One region of the Mycobacterium canetti CIPT 140010059 genome, then DNA from elsewhere that is predicted to be linked to it. Evidence: predicted binding sites of a transcription regulator. Region 1 holds the regulator's gene; the other holds the start of a gene.

Region 1 (7,619 bases):
CCAGAACAGCCGATTCTTGCTGGCCGAGCTGGCAACCGAGGCCACTGTGGTGCGCATCATGGTCGACGAATTCATCAAGCTGCACCTCGCGGGGAAGTTGACGGCAGAGCAGGCCGCCATGGCCAAGTGGTATGCCACCGAGAAGCAGGTGTATCTGAACGACCGCTGTCTGCAGCTGCACGGTGGGTACGGCTACATGCGCGAATACCCAGTCGCCCGGGCCTATCTCGATTCGCGGGTACAGACGATTTACGGTGGCACGACCGAGATCATGAAAGAGATCATCGGTCGTGGCTTGGGTGTTTAGGCGCAGCTAGCCCTCAGCTAGCGCGGGCTCACATGTGCGCGTCGCGCGCGGCATGGGCCCTGCACAGCAGCGTCATCAGGTCGTCGTCCTGTCCGGGCTGCATGCGGTATTTCGTTGGGAGAGTGTTGATCTGGCGTTCAGCGGCCAGCAGTGCGGTAAAGATCTTGTCGCGTTCGGCCGACTCGGTCTCATAGTGCAGGTCGAGGTATGCGGTTGCATACCGCCGGGCCCTCGCCATGGCGTTCTGCGCCCGTCCGCGCGCCGACCAGAACGACGCCGCGGTCGTGATCAGCAGGACGATGATGATCACCGTCAACGACTGGGTGGTGCTCACCTCCACGGTCGGGACCGGCTTGCCGCCGTTGATGAACGGAATCTTGTTGTCGTGCAATGCTTCCAGCATCAGTTTGACGCCGATGAAGCCAAGAATCACGGCCAACCCGTAAGACAGATAGACTAGCCGATCCAGCAGGCCGTCGATCAAGAAGTACAGCTGGCGCAGGCCCAACAGCGAGAACGCGGTGGCGGCGAACACCAGATAGACGTTTTGGGTCAGGCCGAAAAGTGCTGGAATCGAATCGAACGCAAATAGTATGTCAGTGCCACCCACGGCGATCATGACCAGCAACAACGGGGTCATCATTCGCTTGTTGTTCGAGACCGTGAACAACCGGTCTCCGTTGTAGTCCTGTGAGGTCCGCAAGAAGCGGTCGGCTAGCCGGATAATGACGGACCTCTTGAGCGTTTCGGCGTCGCGGCTTTCTAGCCCGGTGGGTTTGGCGAGGTTGCCCGCCATGACCAGTAGGACCAGGCCGAACAGGTAAAAGGCCGAGTTGAAGTTCTCGATGAGCGCGGCGCCGACGAAGATGAATCCGGTGCGCGTGACGAGCGCAAACGCGATACCGAACAACAGCACCTTTTGTTGCGCGAGACGAGGCACCCCGAAGCTGCTGATGATGACCAGAAATACGAACAGGTTGTCGACCGACAGGGCTTCGTCGGTCAGGTAGCAGGCGAAATATTCGACCGCCAGCTCTGAGCCGCCGAACACCACCACTGCGATGCCGAACAGGATCGCTATCCCCACGAAGGTCGCCGACTGGATGACGGCCTGACGTAACGTCGGTACATGGGTCTTGCGTACGTGGAGGACGTAGTCGACCAACATCAAGCCGGCGATCAGGACGATGGTGAGGGTCCAGACCAGGCCGGAAGCACCCATGTCAGCCGGGATTCCTCTCACCGCATCAGTCCGGTTGTCGTTTCCGGCACGGTAACGCAAACCCGGCCCGGGCTGCAGCCCGGTTGCTCACCACAGCAGCGTGCCCCGGCATCAATTTGACATCGGCTGGGTATCCGTTTTCGTAATATTTGCGATTGGACTTCGCAATCGTCGTTCGCTGGAGCAATGTTATGCGAGCCCGGGGACAATACGGACCGCAGCGGGGACCGGCCCACGGTGGGAGATCCACCGGCTGGCGGGCTAGGCAGGGCATCGGCTGGGAGGCTTGGTGAACGGGCAGAGAGGTCAATTGAGCACGCTGATCGGGCGTACGCTGCTCGGCTTGGCGGCCACGGCGGTGACCGCCGTGTTGCTGGCGCCCACGGTGGCGGCTTCGCCGATAGGCGATGCCGAGGACGCCATGATGGCCGCGTGGGAGAAGGCGGGTGGTGACACTTCAACACTTGGTGTCCGGAAAGGTGACGTTTACCCGATAGGCGACGGGTTCGCCCTGGACTTCGCCGGCGGCAAGATGTTTTTCACCCCGGCCACCGGTGCCAAATACCTCTACGGCCCGCTCCTGGACAAATACGAGTCGCTGGGCGGTGCAGCCGACAGCGATCTGGGATTCCCGACCATCAACGAGGTGCCCGGCCTTGCCGGACCCGACAGTCGCGTGAGCACGTTCTCCGCGGCCGACAACCCGGTGATTTTCTGGACGCCTGAACACGGCGCGTTCGTCGTGCGCGGCGCGCTGAATGCCGCGTGGGACAAGCTCGGCAGCTCGGGTGGCGTGCTGGGTGCCCCGGTCGGGGATGAAACCTACGACGGCGAGGTCACCGCCCAGAAGTTCAGCGGTGGTGAAGTCTCCTGGAACCGGGCAACCAAGGAGTTCACCACCGTTCCGGCGGTGCTGGCCGAGCAGCTGAAGGGTTTGCAGGTAGCGATCGATCCTTCCGCGGCGATCAACATGGCCTGGCGCGCAGCAGGCGGTGCCGCAGGTCCGCTGGGCGCCAAGAACGGTGGGCAGTACCCGATCGGCGGAGACGGTATCGCCCAGGACTTCGTCGGTGGCAAGGTCTTCTTCAGCCCGGCAACCGGTGCAAACGCCGTCGAGGGTGAAATCCTGGCGAAGTACGAGTCGCTGGGCGGACCGGTCAGCAGCGACTTGGGTTTCCCCATCGCCAACGAAACTGATGGTGGTTTTGGGCCCTCCAGCCGGATCGTCAGGTTCTCCGCGGCCGACAAGCCGGTGATTTTCTGGACTCCGGACCACGGCGCGTTCGTCGTGCGCGGAGCCATGGTGGCCGCGTGGGACAAGCTGCGCGGCCCCAACGGCAAGCTCGGCGCCCCGGTCGGCGACCAGACCGTCGACGGCGATGTTGTCTCACAGAAATTCACCGGCGGCATGATTTCGTGGAACCGTGCAAAAAACACATTCACTACGGATCCCGCTAACCTAGCGCCCTTGCTGTCCGGTCTGCAGGTGTCAGGGCAGAACCAGCCAAGTACTTCGGCGATGCCCCCACCCGGCAAGAAGTTCACCTGGCATTGGTGGTGGTTAGGGGCCGCCGCCCTGGGGGTGCTCCTGGTCGTGATGGTGGCGTTGGTGGTGTTCGGATTGCGTCGGCGTCGACGTGGGTACGACGCCGCTGCTTACGACGATGACCGCGCTGGGGATGTCGAGTACGGTACCGCCGCTGATGGAGACTGGCCGCCCGACGAGGACTTCGGTTCAGAGCATTTCGGTTTCGGCGACCAGTTCCCGCCGGAACCTGTGGCGCCGGACGCCGGGTCCACACCGCGGGTCAGCTGGCCGCGCGGCGCCGGGGCGGCTGTCGGTGATGCCGAGCATCTTCCGGGTGAGGAGGGCTACGGCAGCGACTTGCTGTCCGGCCCCAGCAACGTCGGGGTCGAGGAGGAAGACACCGATGCGGTGGACACCACGCCGACACCCGTTGTGTCGCAGGCCGACCTTTCCGAAGTCGGTCCCGATCTCATTGTTCCTGAGCGAGTGGTTCCGGAGACTTTCGTTCCGCAAGCCTTTGTTCCGGAAGCAGTGGCGCCTGAAGCGGTGCCGCCCGATGTCCACGCTGCCGATCTTGCTGACACTGGGTTGCCGGCGGCGGCTGTATCCGCAGCTGAAGACAGAGGCGGGCGGCACGCGGCCGCAGAACCGCCGGAACCGCCGAGTGCGGGCGTGCGCCCGGCAATTCATCTGCCGCTCGAGGACCCATACCAGATGCCGAACGGCTATCCCGTCAAAGCCAGTGTGAGCTTCGGCCTGTATTACCCACCCGGCAGTGCGCTATACCACGACACGCTGGCCGAACTCTGGTTCGCCAGTGAAGAAGTGGCACAAGTCAACGGCTTCATTAGGGCGGATTGACAGCCTGCACGCGGATCAGCATCAGACCTTGCGGATCACCGTGACGACCTTGCCCAGCACCGTCGCGTCGTTGCCCGGGATGGGATCGAAGGCCGGGTTGTGCGGCATCAACCACACCTGACCGCCGGCGCGTTTGAACGTCTTGACGGTGGCCTCACCGTCGATCATGGCCGCAACGATGTCGCCGTTGTCGGCGACGTTCTGCTGTCGCACCACCACCCAGTCACCGTCGCAGATCGCGGCTTCGACCATCGAGTCACCGATCACCTTGAGCAGGAACAGGGTGCCTTCGCCAACCAGCTCACGCGGCAGCGGGAAGACGTCTTCAACGGCTTCCTCGGCAAGGATCGGGCCGCCGGCCGCGATACGTCCCAGGACAGGGACAAAGGTGGGTTCCGGTAAGGCGTCCGAGCCGGCCACTTCGGTCACCGGCGGTAGGGCGGCGTCGTCGGCACCGCGCACATTGACGGCGCGGGGGCGGTTCGGGTCACGGCGTAGGTAGCCCTTGCGCTCCAGGGTGCGCAGCTGGTGCGCCACCGAAGACGTCGACGTCAGACCAACGGCGTCGCCGATTTCCCGGATGCTCGGCGGATATCCGCGGCTAGTGACCGACGCGCGGATGACGTCGAGAATAGTGCGTTGCCGCTCGGTCAGCGCCGAATCTGCGGACAGCACCCGGCTGTCCGCGCCAGCGGCTCCGCCGGCAACCGAGGTGTCGTTGCTGTCGTTCATGGCAATGAATGTAGTCGCATTCGCACCAAGAATCAAACATGTGTTCGACAGGCGTGTTCCGGTCGCGGGAGGGCACGAGGAGGGGCTGGGCATTCGCGCCGGAAGTCCGGCTCCAACCGAAACGTGTCGGTGGTGTGGTCTACCGTTTTGCGCGTGCGACACGCTTCGATCAAATGTTCGGATATCGAACACATGAGTGACTACAGTGTCGAACACGCGAGCGATTACCGTCTGAGTTGGAGGAGCGAACATGACACCGGTCCGGCCACCGCATACCCCCGATCCGCTCAATCTGCGGGGCCCGCTCGATGGACCTCGCTGGCGCCGCGCTGAGCCGGCGCAATCGCGCAGGCCCGGCCGATCGAGGCCGGGGGGTGCGCCGCTGCGCTACCACCGCACCGGGGTCGGGATGTCGAGGACTGGGCATGGCAGCAGGCCCGTCCCGCCGGCCACGACGGTGGGGCTGGCTCTGCTTGCCGCGGCGATTACTCTCTGGCTTGGTTTGGTGGCGCAGTTCGGGCAGATGATCACCGGCGGTTCGGCCGACGGGTCGGCCGATTCGACCGGTCGGGTGCCCGACAGGCTTGCCGTGGTACGGGTGGAAACGGGGGAGTCCCTGCATGACGTGGCGGTCCGGGTGGCGCCGAACGCTCCGACCCGCCAGGTTGCCGACCGCATCCGTGAACTCAACGGCCTGCAGACACCGGCATTGGCCGTGGGTCAGACGCTGATCGCGCCGGTTGGCTGAGGCCATCCCGGTGTCCGCGAAAACCGTTCTGTGTCAACGTTACTGGGTGACCGCGACGCAATATGCGCATCAGTCGTGACTGCAGTGGCTACCCGCGGGAGCACACAGGTACGCTCGGAGTCGTCTGTGATACCCGGATGTCAAGACGGCAAAGGAGCGGCCATGCATTGCCCGTTCTGCCGGCATCCCGATTCGCGGGTGATCGATTCCCGGGAAACCGATGAAGGCCAGGCGATCCGGCGCCGGAGGTCGTGCCCCGAATGTGGACGACGATTCACCACCGTAGAGACCGCGGTGCTGGCCGTAGTCAAGCGCAGTGGCGTTACCGAACCCTTCAGCAGGGAAAAGGTGATCAGCGGTGTGCGCCGGGCGTGCCAGGGACGCCAGGTCGACGACGATGCGTTGAACCTGCTGGCTCAGCAAGTCGAGGATTCGGTGCGTGCCGCGGGGTCGCCGGAGATTCCGAGTCACGATGTCGGCCTGGCTATCCTGGGCCCGTTGCGCGAGCTTGACGAGGTGGCCTACCTACGGTTCGCGTCGGTCTACCGGTCGTTTTCTTCCGCGGACGATTTCGCGCGCGAGATTGAGGCGCTTCGCGCGCACCGCAACCTATCAGCCCACAGCTGACCGATCTCGCGGCGCTAGGCTTCCCGCATGCCTGTCCCCCGCAAGCGGGCGATGACCCGAGATCTGGCCCCTGCCCTGCAGGCGCTGTCACCCCTCCTGGGGAGTTGGGCGGGTCGCGGTGCGGGCAAGTACCCCACCATCCGGCCGTTCGAATACCTCGAGGAAGTCGTATTCGCCCATGTGGGTAAACCGTTTCTGACGTACACACAGCAGACCAGGGCGGTAGCTGACGGGAAGCCGCTGCATTCCGAGACGGGGTATCTCCGCGTTTGCCGACCGGGCTGCGTTGAACTCGTTCTCGCCCATCCAAGCGGCATCACCGAAATTGAGGTTGGAACCTATTCGGTGACCGGTGACGTCATCGAACTCGAATTGTCCACACGCGCGGATGGGTCGATCGGATTGGCCCCGACCGCAAAAGAGGTGACCGCCCTTGACCGTTCCTACCGCATCGACGGCGACGAGCTTTCGTACTCGTTGCAGATGCGCGCGGTCGGGCAACCCCTGCAGGATCACCTTGCCGCCGTGTTGCATCGGCAGCGCTGAGCTCTACGTCAGTCGAGTTGTGCCACACCGTCGCTGACAACTCGGCCGGCTACCCGAACCCAGCCCTCGGGACTCCAGGTGGTGTGGATCAACGATCCTTTGCCCTGGGTGATGGTGAGGTCGCGGCTGAGGTAATCGGTAATCCGGATGGCCGCGGCACCGGTCGCTTCGTCTTCGGTGACGCCCAAGTTGGCGGCAAACATGCGGGCGCGCAGCGAGCCAGCGGAGCGGTCGGTCCAGGTCCAGAGGTAGTGCGCGATGTCGTCCGGAAAGTCGGCGGGGTCGGCGGCGGCAAGCGCATCAAGTGAATCCAGGTCGTGGATGGCGAACTCGGGTGCCCATTCCGAGCGGGCGCTGATGGCGGTGAGATCACCGTGGTAGCTCACCTGGACGATGCCGGCCGGCACCTGCAGCGTGTTAATTGGCGTCCCCCTCTCGCGCAGCCACCAGGACGCTCCCACGGTCGGGTGTCCGGCGAACGGAATTTCGGTGCGGGGAGTATGGATGGTGGCGTGTGCGGTGGTTGAGCCGGGGCTGGGAAGATCGACGAATATGGTTTCGCTGTAGCCCGATTGGGCTGCCAGCTGCTGCCTGTCGCGGTGTTCGACCTTGCTGGCGTTGATCACCCCCAGCGGATTACCGAAATTCCCGTCTGAATCGGTGAAAACCCGCAACACCGAAACCTCAATGGCCATGGCCCGACTGTACGACCTGGGGAAGAGCCCTAACAGACCCGGTGGTGATCAGGTAGCGCTGCGTTCGTTGGACCCGATGGCGTTCAGTACTGCAACACGGGTGTCTGCCGAGCCGGTGACGGTTGCTTCGCCGCCACCCCGGCGAAGCAACGCGCGCAGCGCGGCCTGGTCGTATTCGGCGGGCTCAGTGGTGTCCATGAAGCGTTCGACGATGTCGATGAAGCGCGCAGGGTCGTCGTGAAACGGGAAATGTCCCGAGCCCTCGAAAATCTCCAATTGCGAGCCCGGCATGGCGGCATGCGCCATGTGAGCGTGACGGACTGGCAGCACGACATCCTTTGTGCCCCAGATGA
Region 2 (7,619 bases), 610 kb from region 1:
AGCGTAGGTGCGTAACGCGCCACGTAGCAGTTCCACCGGCGATCTATCCTCGCACCAGTCGCAGATACACGGCGGCCATCTCCAGCCGAACGGCCAATACCGCCCCCCCGGATCCCACGGGGGCGTCGAGCAGCTCCGGCACATCCTCAGCCGCGACCAGATAGGCGTCATCGAGCCCGGCAACCCGAGCGGCCACCACCGTCCGCTCGCCGGCCAGCGCCAGCGCCAACACCCGCAGCCGCTGCGGTGCCGGCCCATCGATTTCCTCGTCATGGAACAGCGCATCCGGCGGCGTCCCGGCACGTAGCGCCACAACCGCATCCGAAAGCCTGGTAGCGGCCACAACCTGGTTTGCGATCCGCAGCATGACCGAACTCCCATGCCGGGCCAGCGCCAGCGTCGCGGCATTGTCTCCAGCCAGGGCCAGCTGGCAACCGGAAACGCGAGCGGCAAGTGCCTTGGCCGGGTTGGTGAACACCTCTCGGCCGGCGCTGTTGCGGAGCGCCTCAGCATCCAGCTCGTCTGCCAGCGACGCCAGATCGATGCGCAGCTTGGGATCCACGGTTTGCAAGGCCGCCAGACCCGCGGCCAGGTACCGGGACAACCCGAACTCGTCAGGAACCCGCAGCCGCGGTTCCAGCACCGCGACGCGACCGGCCGTGCTGTCCCGCAGCGGACCCTCATACGGTGCCACCACGACAACCCGCGCGCCCCTGCGCACCCCGATCGCGGCGGCCCCGACCAGCGCCGGGTCGCCGGGGTCGTCGCCGGCAACGATCAGCACGTCAAGCGGCCCGACCCAGGGCGGCGCCGCACTGGCGAGCACGATCGGCTCGGCGGCCCCGGCACCTAGCGTCGAGGCCAGGATGGTCCCGGCGGTCTCAGCGGTCCCCCGGCCGGTCACCCAGATCACCGAGCGGGGACGGTCACTACCGCGCAGCAAGTCCAGTTCGCCCTCGTCGGCCGCGGCAGCGATGGCACGCACCTGTGCGCCGGCCATCGATGCGGCCCGCAGCAGGGCACCCCGGTCGGCAGCGATCAGGCCTTCGGTGTCCTCGAGATCGATCGCCCGGGCGACGTTCACGGTCCGGCCTTCGCATGTGCGCTCTGGGCAGCGATTTCAGCGCTGACCTGACGTACCACCGCGTCAACGTCCCCGACGCTGCGGCCCTCCACATTGAGCCGCAGCAACGGCTCGGTGTTTGAGCTGCGCAGGTTGAACCAGCTGTCGTCGCCTAAGTCAACCGTCACGCCATCGAGGTGATCAATACTGACAATCCGGTTGCCGAACGATTTCAACACGGCCTCCACACAGGCCGAAGAGTCGACCACGGTGAAGTTGATCTCGCCGGAGGATTCATAGCGTTGGTAGTCCGCGGTCAACTCCGACAGCGGTCTGCTCTGCTCACCGAGGGCGGCCAGCACATGCAGTGCGGCCAGCATTCCGGAATCGGCACCCCAGAAGTCACGGAAGTAATAGTGCGCCGAATGTTCACCACCGAAAATCGCCCCGGTCTCGGCCATCAGTGCCTTGATATAGGAGTGCCCAACCCGCGAACGCAGCGGCGTACCGCCGCGCTCGGCGACCAGCTCGGGCACCGCGCGGGAGGTGATCACGTTGTGGATGATGGTGGCGCCGATCTCCCGGTTGAGTTCCCGCGCGGCCACCAATGCGGTAACCGTCGACGGCGAGACCGGCTGGCCGCGTTCGTCGACCACGAAGCAGCGGTCGGCGTCGCCGTCGAAAGCAAGCCCGATATCGGCGCCGGTGTCACGCACATAGGCCTGCAGATCCACCAGGTTCGCCGGGTCCAGCGGATTGGCCTCGTGATTGGGAAACGATCCGTCGAGCTCAAAATACAAGGGCAACAAGGTGATCGAGTCGATCACCCCAAGGACCGCCGGCGCGGTGTGACCGGCCATGCCGTTGCCGGCGTCCACGGCCACCCGCAACGGACGTAGCCCCGAGGTGTCCACCAGCGATCGCAGGAACGCCCCGTAGTCGACCAGCACGTCCTGGTCGGCAATGGTTCCGGGCGTCCCGTCGTATCGTGCGACGCCGGCGATCAGGTCGTCACGGATGGCGGTCAGCCCGGTATCGGCTCCGACTGGTTTGGCGGCGGCCCGACACATCTTGATGCCGTTGTATGCCGCCGGGTTGTGGCTCGCGGTGAACATCGCTCCCGGGCAGTCCAACAGCCCCGAGGCGAAATAAAGCTGATCGGTGGACGCCAAACCAACTCGCACCACGTCGAGGCCCTGCCCGGTCACCCCGGCCGCGAACGCGTCGGCCAGCGACGGCGAACTGTCCCGCATGTCGTGACCGATCACCACTGGTCGCGCATCCTCGGTCCGCATCAACCGCGCGAATGCGGCGCCGAGATCGGTAACCAGCGACTCGTCGATCTCTTCGCCGACCAGCCCGCGTACGTCGTAAGCCTTGATAACGCGGTCCACAGCCGCGGCGGGCCAAGACATGCGCGGGCTCCTGACAACCTAGATTTTCTGCGACTCTTGGCCGCCAGCCTATCGGCCCGCGAACGACGCGGGCCGAATCGGTCTCGAACAGCATGGGAAGACTAGTCGGCGGGGTCGGGCAACACCCGTAGATGTCCGCGCCGGCGCCCGGCCCCAGGCTCGGGCGGCGCAAGCACGCCACCCCCGGTGGGCGCTCCGGTCGCCGCAGCGGGAAAATCGTCGAAACCATGCAGTGGCGCGCCATTTCCGCCTGGATGATGCCGGCGCCCCGCGCTCGGGCCACCCTCGCGCACCGCGTCCGCCAGGGCCACCAGGTCGTCCTCGTCGGGGTGGCTGGGCAGCGGCCCGGCGTGACGCACGAGTTCCCACCCGCGCGGTGCAGTGATGCGACCGGCATGGCCGACACACAGATCCCACGAATGGGGCTCCCGCGCAGTGGCAAGCGGACCGATCACCGCCGTCGAGTCCGAGTAGACGAACGTCAACGTCGCCACTGCATAGTGCGGACACCCGGGCCGGCAGCAGCGACGGGGTACGTTCACGACCGAAAGGCTATCGTGCACCAACGCCGCCGAAGCGCCGGACACGCGCATCCGTCCACGCCGCGATGTTTAACCGTTACCATCGGCGCGTGAGCGATTCCCGCAGCTCCTCGTGGAGCCGTCGGTCGCGGGGCGGGTCGGTAGCGCGGCGAGCAATCCGGCGGGGCCGCGAGATGCGCGGGCCACTGCTGCCGCCGACAGTCCCGGGGTGGCGCAGCCGGGCCGAGCGGTTCGACATGGCAGTGCTGGAAGCCTACGAACCCATCGAGCGACGCTGGCAGGAGCGGGTGTCGCAGCTGGACATCGCGGTCGACGAGATCCCGAGGATCGCAGCCAAAGATCCCGAAAGTGTGCAGTGGCCGCCGGAAGTCATCGCCGACGGACCGATCGCGCTGGCCCGGCTCATCCCGGCCGGCGTGGACGTCCGCGGAAATGCGACGCGCGCGCGAATCGTCTTGTTTCGCAAACCAATTGAACGACGGGCCAAGGACACCGAGGAACTTGGTGAATTGCTGCACGAAATCCTGGTGGCCCAGGTGGCCATCTACCTGGACGTCGACCCATCCGTCATCGACCCGACGATCGACGACTAGTTCGCGCCGCCGACTCCGGCGGCCGGGTCAGATGATCCCGCGTTTGAGGCGGCGGCGCTCGCGTTCGGAAAGACCACCCCAGATGCCGAACCGCTCGTCATGAGCCAGGGCGTACTCCAGACACTCGTGCCGCACCTCGCAGCCCATGCAAATCTTCTTGGCCTCACGCGTGGAGCCGCCCTTCTCCGGGAAGAACGCTTCGGGATCCGTTTGCGCACATAGCGCACGGTCCTGCCATTGGTCGGTGGCTTCCGGCGACAGAGGTTCCTCGAATGGCGCCGGCGCCTCGGGAACCAAACTCAGATGCGGTCGCAAAACTGCCGTTGCTGATGCGGTAGCCGATCCGGTAGTGGTATGCGGTGTGCCTCCCATTACACCCCGAAGGTGTTCATAGGACATGCCTCCGCCTCCTCACTCGATAGATAGTGAAATGGTTTCCCACTGTTTTGATGTACAGTTAACCCAATTCGAACAAGTGATCGAATCTCGGTCTGCGACACCGAAACCGGCCGGCCAACCGCGAAATGACACTGATGTGATTAGACACAAGTTGGGGACGCGGGTCAAGTGTGCCGGCGCATTTCCATATCATCTCGTAATAAAATTTCCGCGGTTCTGTTGTGGTTGGGTCCCGGCGTGTCGAGCGTGACTCGTAACCAACGTTTGGTGATGGGCGCCGGGAGGTACTGTCCTGCGATGTGAAGGTCACCGTTCTGGCCGGTGGAGTCGGCGGCGCCCGCTTCCTGCTCGGGGTCCAGCAGCTGCTCGGCCTGGGCCAGTTTGCTGCCAATTCTGCCCACTCGGACGCCGACCACCAACTGAGCGCTGTCGTCAACGTCGGCGACGACGCCTGGATCCACGGGCTGCGTGTCTGCCCGGATCTGGACACCTGCATGTATACCCTGGGCGGCGGGGTGGACCCCCAGCGCGGCTGGGGCCAGCGTGACGAAACTTGGCACGCCATGCAGGAACTGGTGCGCTATGGCGTGCAGCCCGACTGGTTCGAGCTCGGGGACCGCGATCTGGCCACCCATCTGGTGCGCACCCAGATGCTGCAGGCCGGCTACCCCCTGTCACAGATCACCGAGGCCCTATGCGATCGCTGGCAACCGGGCGCCCGCTTGCTGCCTGCCACCGACGACCGTTGCGAAACCCATGTAGTGATCACCGACCCGGTCGACGAAAGCCGCAAGGCGATCCATTTTCAGGAGTGGTGGGTGCGCTACCGTGCCCAGGTGCCGACGCACAGCTTTGCTTTTGTCGGCGCTGAAAAGTCCAGCGCTGCAACCGAAGCGATCGCCGCCCTGGCCGACGCCGACATCATCATGCTGGCGCCGTCTAATCCGGTGGTCAGCATCGGCGCCATCCTGGCCGTCCCCGGGATTCGCGCGGCGTTGCGGGAAGCAACCGCACCGATCGTCGGCTACTCGCCGATCATCGGCGAAAAGCCGTTGCGCGGCATGGCCGATACGTGCCTTTCGGTTATCGGGGTGGATTCCACCGCGGCCGCTGTGGGCCGGCACTACGGCGCGCGGTGCGCCACCGGGATACTGGACTGCTGGCTGGTGCACGACGGCGACCACGCTGAGATTGACGGGGTGACGGTGCGGTCGGTGCCGCTGCTGATGACCGACCCGAACGCGACGGCTGAGATGGTTCGCGCCGGGTGCGACCTTGCGGGAGTGGTAGCTTGACCGGCCCCGAACATGGCTCCGCCTCGACCATCGAGATCCTGCCCGTCATCGGGCTGCCCGAATTCCGTCCCGGCGACGATCTGAGCGCCGCCGTCGCCGCGGCGGCACCGTGGCTACGCGACGGTGACGTCGTGGTGGTTACCAGCAAGGTGGTGTCCAAATGCGAGGGCCGGCTGGTTCCGGCTCCCGAAGACCCCGAGCAAAGAGACCGATTGCGCCGCAAGCTGATCGAGGATGAGGCAGTGCGCGTGTTGGCGCGCAAGGACCGCACGTTGATCACCGAGAATCGACTCGGGCTGGTCCAGGCGGCCGCCGGCGTGGACGGATCCAACGTCGGCCGGTCCGAGTTAGCGCTGCTGCCGGTCGATCCTGACGCCAGTGCCGCAACCTTGCGCGCCGGGCTGCGCGAGCGGCTCGGCGTCACCGTCGCCGTGGTCATCACCGACACCATGGGACGCGCCTGGCGCAACGGCCAGACCGATGCCGCAGTCGGCGCTGCCGGTCTGGCGGTGCTGCGCAACTATGCCGGTGTCCGCGACCCATACGGCAATGAGTTGGTGGTCACCGAGGTCGCAGTCGCCGACGAGATCGCCGCGGCCGCCGACTTGGTCAAAGGCAAACTGACCGCGACGCCGGTGGCGGTGGTGCGTGGGTTCGGCGTGTCCGACGACGGCTCGACAGCCCGGCAACTGCTGCGGCCGGGCGCCAACGACCTATTCTGGCTCGGGACCGCCGAAGCGCTCGAGCTGGGTCGCCAGCAAGCCCAACTGTTGCGCAGGTCCGTTCGCCGGTTTAGCACCGATCCGGTGCCGGGCGACCTCGTCGAGGCTGCGGTCGCCGAGGCCCTCACCGCGCCAGCCCCACATCACACCCGGCCGACCCGATTCGTGTGGCTGCAGACACCGGCCATCCGCGCGCGGCTGCTAGACCGGATGAAAGACAAGTGGCGGTCTGATCTCACCAGTGACGGCTTGCCCGCCGACGCGATAGAACGCCGGGTGGCACGCGGCCAGATCCTCTATGACGCACCCGAAGTCGTCATACCGATGCTGGTGCCCGACGGAGCACACAGCTACCCCGATGCCGCCCGCACCGACGCCGAGCACACCATGTTCACGGTCGCCGTCGGAGCGGCCGTACAAGCCTTGCTGGTCGCGCTGGCCGTGCGCGGGCTGGGCAGTTGCTGGATCGGCTCGACGATCTTTGCCGCTGACCTGGTCCGCGACGAGCTGGACCTGCCAGTCGACTGGGAGCCGTTGGGCGCCATCGCGATCGGATATGCCGACGAGCCGTCCGGGTTGCGCGACCCGGTGCCTGCCGCCGATTTGCTGATCCTGAAGTGACATTCGCTCTAGCGACGATAGGCTGCCCAGACGTGGCGGTCCTGCAGCCGACGCCAGCCATCAACCTCCCGACGGATCAATTCACCGCGTTCGGTCAAAAGTGGCTCCTCGGCTCGAAATTCTCCAAGAAGGACGGCAGGACTTAGGCGCCGTGATAGATGCCGCTGTGGGCGGCGCACTGTCGGTGATGCTCGGCAACATCCCATTGGTGGTTCCGACGCCAACCAGCTGCAACCTTCCCAAGCGCCGACGTGTACCGCTGCTATCAGGCCCGATTCCAGGGACAGCCACCCCGTGCAACCTAGTCATCCGACGCGCCCTGGTGCGGTCATCAGATATGTCGGTAGCTCCCCTGATACTTGTCCCATGACGACGTTCGCCGGCAAAACGGCTGCGTCCGCTGACAAGGTGCGCGGGGGCTACTACACGCCGCCGGCGGTGGCCCGATTCCTTGCCCACTGGGTCCACCAGGCGGGGCCGAAGATCCTCGAACCATCCTGCGGCGATGGCCGAATCCTGCGCGAACTCTCCGCCATCACAGACCACGCGCACGGTGTGGAACTCGTTGCGCGCGAGGCGAAAAAGTCGCGGGACTTCGCGTCCGTCGACACTGAGAACCTTTTTACCTGGCTGCACAAGACCCAACTCGGCAGCTGGGATGGCGTTGCCGGCAACCCCCCCTACATCCGCTTCGGAAACTGGGCATCCGAACAACGGGATCCGGCACTCGAATTGATGCGGCGTGTGGGCCTACGACCGACCAAACTGACCAATGCCTGGGTCCCGTTTGTCGTGGCGAGCACGACGCTAGCGCGTGACGGCGGCCGAGTGGGCCTGGTGGTCCCGGCGGAATTGCTTCAAGTCACCTACGCGGCGCAGCTACGCGAATTCCTGCTGAGCCGCTATCGGGAGATCACCCTGGTTACCTTCGAGCGGCTGGTGTTCGACGGAGTCCTGCAGGAAGTTGTG

Evidence for each region. The regulator LexA, encoded in region 1, represses DNA repair genes until DNA is damaged. The targets are predictions, from matches to a motif close to CGAACANNTGTTCG.
Region 2: cofD (2-phospho-L-lactate transferase) is a predicted target of LexA. The motif match lies at 4,082-4,095, and genes of this name have one in related genera.

The regions. Positions count from the first base shown of each region.
Region 1 is NC_015848.1:3,088,050-3,095,668, reverse strand. Features, by position in the region: gene MCAN_RS14440 (acyl-CoA dehydrogenase family protein) at 1-307, shown strand, start outside; gene MCAN_RS14435 (TerC/Alx family metal homeostasis membrane protein) at 336-1,529, opposite strand; gene MCAN_RS14430 (hypothetical protein) at 1,555-1,803, opposite strand; gene MCAN_RS14425 (LGFP repeat-containing protein) at 1,819-3,918, shown strand; gene lexA (transcriptional repressor LexA) at 3,940-4,650, opposite strand; gene chiZ (cell wall hydrolase ChiZ) at 4,901-5,398, shown strand; gene nrdR (transcriptional regulator NrdR) at 5,561-6,025, shown strand; gene MCAN_RS14405 (peroxynitrite isomerase) at 6,077-6,571, shown strand; gene MCAN_RS14400 (PhzF family phenazine biosynthesis protein) at 6,580-7,266, opposite strand; gene MCAN_RS14395 (alpha/beta fold hydrolase) at 7,315-7,619, opposite strand, start outside.
Region 2 is NC_015848.1:3,693,517-3,701,135, forward strand. Features, by position in the region: gene manA (mannose-6-phosphate isomerase, class I) at 1-36, opposite strand, end outside; gene MCAN_RS17230 (hypothetical protein) at 44-1,084, opposite strand; gene MCAN_RS17235 (phosphomannomutase/phosphoglucomutase) at 1,081-2,478, opposite strand; gene MCAN_RS17240 (DUF3499 domain-containing protein) at 2,580-3,020, opposite strand; gene MCAN_RS17245 (metallopeptidase family protein) at 3,194-3,613, shown strand; gene MCAN_RS17250 (WhiB family transcriptional regulator) at 3,641-3,985, opposite strand; gene cofD (2-phospho-L-lactate transferase) at 4,312-5,307, shown strand; gene MCAN_RS17260 (coenzyme F420-0:L-glutamate ligase) at 5,304-6,650, shown strand; gene MCAN_RS17265 (Eco57I restriction-modification methylase domain-containing protein) at 6,945-7,619, shown strand, end outside.